3 regions of the Shewanella sp. CAL98-MNA-CIBAN-0140 genome follow, and region 1 is predicted to be linked to each of the others. Evidence: predicted binding sites of a transcription regulator. Region 1 holds the regulator's gene; each other region holds the start of a gene.
The links. The regulator ArgR, encoded in region 1, controls arginine synthesis, uptake and breakdown. The targets are predictions, from matches to a motif close to ANTGAATANNTATTCANT.
Positions count from the first base shown of each region.

Region 2: gltB (glutamate synthase large subunit) is a predicted target of ArgR. The motif match lies at 1,053-1,070, and genes of this name have one in related genera.
Region 3: AAEY93_RS16575 (YjiH family protein) is a predicted target of ArgR. The motif match lies at 951-968, and genes of this name have one in related genera.

Region 1 is NZ_JBEOPI010000038.1:2,296-4,577, forward strand. It holds gene AAEY93_RS16745 (Dyp-type peroxidase) at 1-907, shown strand, start outside; gene argR (transcriptional regulator ArgR) at 971-1,441, opposite strand; gene AAEY93_RS16755 (META domain-containing protein) at 1,637-2,125, opposite strand; gene AAEY93_RS16760 (hypothetical protein) at 2,248-2,282, shown strand, end outside.
Region 2 is NZ_JBEOPI010000011.1:105,113-107,394, reverse strand. It holds gene gltB (glutamate synthase large subunit) at 1-999, opposite strand, end outside; gene mnmL (tRNA modification radical SAM protein MnmL/YtqA) at 1,523-2,282, shown strand, end outside.
Region 3 is NZ_JBEOPI010000037.1:6,438-8,719, reverse strand. It holds gene AAEY93_RS16580 (U32 family peptidase) at 1-415, shown strand, start outside; gene AAEY93_RS16575 (YjiH family protein) at 1,158-2,282, shown strand, end outside.

The DNA.
Region 1 (2,282 bases):
AGGGATTTGCGCAGAAGGGAATTTACACAGTGTGTACTTGATGTTTAATGCCAATGACGGTGTTGAAGATCAACTACGTCCGTCCATTGCTAATGTGGCGCAATACATTTACGAACTCACGGATCAGTATGCAGACAGTGCTTTTAATGGCTTTGTGGGTATTGGGGCCAATTTTTGGGATACTTTTTATCCAGAAGCTCGTCCAGCATTGTTGAAACCTTTTCCTGCAATGAATGACGGTAATCGTGATGCTCCCGCGATGGAATATGATCTGTTTGTTCATATCCGTTGCGATCGTTATGATATTTTGCATCTTGTTGCTAATGAAATTAATCAAATGTTTGAGGATTTGGTTGAGTTAGTCGATGAAGAGCGCGGTTTTCGATTTATGGACAGTCGTGATTTAACCGGCTTTGTTGATGGTACTGAAAACCCTAAAGGGCGCCATCGTCAACAAGTTGCGCTCGTCGGTGATGAAGATCAAGACTTTGTATCTGGTAGTTATCTACATGTGCAAAAATACATGCATAACTTAAGTAAATGGCATCGTTTACCACTTAAAAAACAAGAAGATATTTTTGGTCGAACCAAAGTTGATGATATTGAGTACGAGTCAGAAGATAAGCCATTAACCAGCCATACGAAACGAGTCAATTTAAAGGACCCACAGGGTAACGCATTAGAGATTTTACGCCAAAGCATGCCATATGGTTCGATTAGAGAACAAGGGCTAATGTTTCTTTCTGTATGCCGTACACCTGATAACTTCGAAAAAATGCTCCGCAGTATGGTGCACGGTGATGGTCATGGAAATCATGATCATCTAATGTCGTTTACTAAAGCGTTGACTGGGTCGTCATTTTTTGTACCATCACTGGATTTTTTAACTCAATTTGATGATGTGTAAACGCCGATCCTAGGCAATAAAAAAGCAATGCCATGGCATTGCTTTTTTATTGGAACGGTTTTTTTATTCACTATAGTTGAATAAGGATCTAACCGTTTCGAGAGTATCATCAATAGTTTTTATGCTTGCTGGGCAAATAAAAATAGTATCATCGCCGGCAATGGTACCTAATATGCCTTCTGGTTTGCCTATTGAATCGAGCAAACGTGCAATTAATTGCGCTGCACCTGGGCTGGTTCTTACCACAATCATGGCTTGGTTATGGTCAACATCCAGTACTAAATTCTTAACTGGACTACCCGCAGTCGGAACGCCTAGCTCGGCAGGGAGGCAATACACCATCTCTTGCTTAGCATTTCGAGTTCGCACAGCACCAAACTTGCTGAGCATGCGAGAGACCTTAGATTGATTAATATTACCGAATCCTTCGGCTTGAAGCGCAATAACAATCTCGCTTTGGCTTCCAAAACGTTCTTCTTTCAGAATCGCCTTAAAAGTTCGAACGAGCTCATCCTGATTTCTTGTCGCTGGCATAGTGATAATTCATCTTATAGTTGTTATTCAAAAAACTAGCATATTTTGAATATATTGGCTTGTTAAGTCAAGAAAGAATCAGATTTATTGAATAAAAATTCATTTTACAGTGGAACTTTAAGCTGACACTTGGGTGAGTAATAAGTCTACCGACTTAAGTGAATAATTCACAGTATTGAGGTTATAAACTATAAATTAATAGGGTGCAGTATTTAAAGAGGCTTTATCGGACGACTCGTTATATAACGATTCTTTGTATAACGATCGTGGCGATGATTGTTTTGTTAGTACCAATAGCGTATCACCCTTTTCAGACAGCAGATTGAGTTTGCCTTTTGAGAAATCAATCTGTTGTACCTGTGCAATAGCGTGCATCAAATCCGCTTCTTGGGCCATTAAACTATCTACACAAGCTTTCATAGTTGAACCCGACGGTGCCATTTGGAGTCGATTTCCTTGTTGATCGTAATGACCAAAAAATTGATTACAGCTGTTATTGCCGCTTAACTCACCATTTTGGGCAAAAACTAATTTTGCTGGGCTATTATTAATGGTAGGAGTATCAAGGACGACTTCTACATGCCAAGTACCAATTAATTGTTCATTTGAGACAATTTGAGTGTGGTTTTGACAAGCACTAAGGCCTAAAAATATAACGGTGGCGCCAAGAATATGCTTTATCATGCGAAGAGAGTTCCAAATACGAAAAAATTGCCGTTATTCTACTACTTGAAGGTGAGTAAGAGCGTAAATAATTGTAATTTTTCGGATTAATGAACATTATTTAACGTATTAAAGAGTCTAAAATGATCAAATTACTCAAAGTGTTGCATATCGTTGG
Region 2 (2,282 bases), on a different contig from region 1:
CGGCTCCATGTGCATTGAGTTAAAATCATAGAAAGCTTTTAACTCGTCGTCCATCTCTGGGTTTGATTGCCATGCTGGTGGAATAAGTAAGCGCATGGCTCGGTATAAATCCATCCCACCTGATAACAGCATTTCGAGCATATTGTCTAAAGAAGAGGAGTCTGAACCTGTTTCGTTAACAAAGGGTGCCGCTTGTTGTAAGTCGGGCAATAAAGGCGAATTAAACTTATAGGCACGCGCTCTAGCCCATTGACGATTACCGGTAATGGTATTGATTTCACCGTTATGGGCAAGATAACGAAACGGTTGGGCTAATGGCCACTTGGGATGTGTGTTGGTTGAAAAGCGCTGGTGAAATAAACAAATGGCACTTTTCAAACGTATATCTGCTAAGTCTGTGTAAAATGACGGCAGATCGGCTGGCATCATTAACCCTTTATAGACAATCACTTGCCCAGAAAGACTGGCAACGTAAAAGTCTTCATCATCAGTGATTTGCTGTTCAAGTCGGCGACGCGCCATATACAAGCGACGTTCAAGATCTTTTTCCCGCCAGCCAACTGGCGCGTTGATCAATACTTGATAAATCTGTGGCAAGCTTTCCCGACCAATCTCCCCCAAAACATCAGGATTAATCGGAACTTTACGCCAACCAGCGACACTTAACATTTCTCGTTGTAGTTCTTTTTCTAAGATAAGTTTGGCTTCATCAGCGCGTTGTTTATCTTGGCTGAGAAATAGCATACCCACGGCAAAATTTCGGCTCAAATGCCAATCATTTTCTGCCGCAATAGCTTTAAAAAACCCTGTAGGCATTTGCATTAATAGACCGCAGCCATCACCTGTGCGTCCGTCCGCTGCAATACCACCACGATGCTTCATTCGATCGAGACCATGAATCGCAGTACGCACAATGCGGTGACTCGCGTCACCATCCATTTGTGCAATTAAACCAAATCCGCAATTGTCACGCTCAAAACTGGGATGATACAAGCTCATACAAAAACCCCCTAAACCTCTACTAGAATACGACTCGGGGTAAATTCAAAGAATATCCATAGATATGCACCCGAACCATTCAAAATAAACTGAGATTGAATAAAGGTCAAACCAAAAAAATGCAACAAACTGAAATCTAAATACTCATAAAACGTAATACGCTACCAACCTTACGTTAACGTAAACTGTGATATATCACCTATAACCTTATGAATAAAAAGAATTTTAGAAAATGATAAAATAATCAGCTACTTTTTTGCAACAACAACAAAGAAGTGTTTTTGAAACAAAAATAGTGAATTTTATTTCAAACACAGTTTTTGAGTAAAAAATTATTCTAAATGACTAAATATTCATATCGAGTGTTTTGTAAGTTGATTAAATGGTGTTAACTGTTTTTAGCGTTAGCGCACAAGTTTACTGCCAGCGCCAATAGATAAACTATTTTATTGATTTAGCACCAAGACAGGTGTGTATCGGTTGACTAAACTGGCGAACTTTAAAGTAATGTTGAGAGTAAATTTTGGGTTTAGATGACTACGTTAATACATTTGGTTTACATTGCAAGCAACGTTATGGCCAACGCATAAAAAAATTAACTATAGATGCCCAATTTACTTGTCCTAATCGAGATGGCACCTTAGGCGTAGGCGGTTGTACTTTTTGTAATGTGGCTTCATTTAGCGGAGAACAAGACAGTGCTCAACCCATTGCAGTGCAATTATCCGAAGGAAAAATACGTGCCCAGTCAGCCAAAAAAAGTGTGCTTCCCACTGAAGTAGCCCCAGCGTCGACAGCAAAATATATTGCTTATTTTCAGGCCTATACCAGCACTTACGATGAGTACAAAGTACTCAAGCAAAAATATGATCAAGCCGTTGAAGATACCGATATTGTCGGGCTTCATATTGGTACTCGTCCTGACTGTGTGCCTAATGAAGTACTTGATTTATTGGTTGAGTATCAACAACGAGGCATCGAGGTGTGGCTGGAGCTTGGTTTACAAACGGCCAATAATCAGACCTTAAAGCGGATTAATCGTGGCCATCAATTATGCCAATACCGTCAAACCGTTAAAAAGGCTCGTGCTAGAGGGATTAAAGTGTGCACCCATCTGATACTAGGCCTCCCAGGAGAAACTTCCGTGGACTACTTTAATAGCTTACAAACCGTATTAGGGATAGGTGTTGATGGGCTAAAACTGCACCCACTACATATTGTAGAAGGCAGTATTATGGCAAAACAATGGCGTTATAATCCCATGCCATTGATCGGTCTGGACG
Region 3 (2,282 bases), on a different contig from region 1:
ACCATTAGCTCATTCTGCGCGTTGCTTTACCGCCAAACATTACCAACTTCCTAAAGACAAATGCCAAACAATTTGCCAACGACACAGCAAAGGTTTACTGGCTCAAACCCAGGAGTCGCAACCTTTATTACGCTTGAACGGTATTCAAACGCAGTCAGCGGCACAGGTGAATCTGATTAAGCAAATCCCACAGATGGTGGATATGGGCATTGATTATTGGCGGATATCGCCCAATAAATTAACCGATATTGCCATGGGTTCAGATCTTGCCCATGCATTAGAGCATGCAAAAAACAACTCACTGAATATTGAAACCCTGATCAAAAAACAGTTAAATGATCAAAACCATGCATCGATTATCAATCATCATTGTAATGGTTATTGGTTAGGATTACCCGGCATGGACTGTGCCTAAAATCCCAAAAACCTTCCGAATGGGTCCTGAATATACCCAAGTCACTTCAACATGCTCGTTTCAAAGATCCCTTAGGATAACTGAAAAAGGCAGTGATTGAATATAAGAGATCGTCGCTTCGCGACTGATTGGTTCTAGGAACTCGCCAGCTCGCCAGAGGGCGGTGCTTCGCTCCTTCTAGGTCCTAGGTCGCTGCGCGGCTAGATGCTATAAAATCTTAGCAGCGAAGTGTTCGCTTGTTATCGTTTCCTAGCAGGACGAAGTCCGCCCTAGAACCTAGAACCTAGAACCTAGAAGCGAAGTGTCCTCGAGTCCTAGCAGCCGCAGGCACTCTATTCCTAGACCCTAAGGACGCAGTCCGTCCTAGCTATTATGGCTTAAAGAATGTGATCAAAATTAGCGGGAATATCCGTGCTCATTAATGGCGCTAAAACAATGGATATCAACATAAAGCCTAAGATAAAACACCTTAGCAACAAATATCCAATCTAATGATTAGATTAGGGTTTTATTATATACCCTGACCTTTCCCCTAAGTAAATATCTACTCACATTTAACTAATATCTATTCGACTCAGTATTCGTTTTACATACAGCAGATAAGGGGGTAACCTTGCCTACCCAAAAAACACAACTGAATGGACATTCAATTTCTGTCCATGATAAACCGTTGGGTAGCACAGCTGGCCAACTTAAAGCACATAAGTAAGGTGTATTTAACGTGACACAAAAAAAACATAGCATTAAAACAATTCTCACCTTTATTATTCCGTCACTGATTGGCTTACTACTGTTTATGACGCCTATCAATATTGAAGGTTCGATTACCATTCCAATTGCCATTATCTCAAAAGCATTGCAAAGCCAAATGGGCAGCTCGATCCAGCTTATTGTTACCTGCATCGTTGTATTAATGGCATTAGCCTCGTTGCTCACTCAGCTCATTAATCCTAAATTCGTGCGTAAAAGCACTTTTTTACGCACCTTGCTGAAAGTGAATTTATTTTGGTTAGCCATACGAATATTAGGCGCAATCTTTATCGTGATGGTTTATTTGCAAGTGGGACCCGACGCCATTATTTCATCGGCAACCGGTGGCTTAGTACTGAATGATTTAGTGCCTGTACTGTTTTCAGTATTCATTTTTGCTGGCATGTTATTACCACTATTACTCAATTTTGGTTTATTGGAATTTTTTGGCACTTTATTAACTAAAGTGATGCGTCCCATATTCAATTTACCCGGACGCAGTGCCATTGACTGTATGGCCTCTTGGCTAGGTGACGGCAGTGTGGGTATTTTAATGACCACCAAACAATACGAAACTCGTTTTTATACCGCCCGCGAAGCGGCTGTTATTGGCACAACCTTCTCTGCGGTGTCGATTACCTTTAGCCTAGTGGTCATATCACAAGTCAAACTTGAACACCTTTTTGTCCCGTTTTATCTCACTGTGTGTTTAGCCGGTTTTGTTGCCGCAATCATAGTACCTAAATTACCTCCGCTATCATGGAAAAAAGATAATTACATCGATGATACCCCTCGCCATGAAGATGACGAAACCATCCCAGCCAGTCATGGGGTATTTTCGTGGGGATTTGAACAAGCAATGCAACGCGCCTCTAAGGCCGGTGGGATAAAGCATGTCCTAACTGAAGGGGTTAAAAACGTTGTTGATATGATATTTGGGGTGATCCCTGTTGTTATGGGGATTGGTACCGTCGCATTGGTGTTAGCTGAACATACCCCTCTTTTTAACTACTTAGGGATGCCATTTATTCCACTATTAGAGCTGCTGCAAATCCCTGAAGCCACCGCAGCGTCGAAAACGATTGTGGTGGGATTTGCCGATATGTTTATTCCCTCC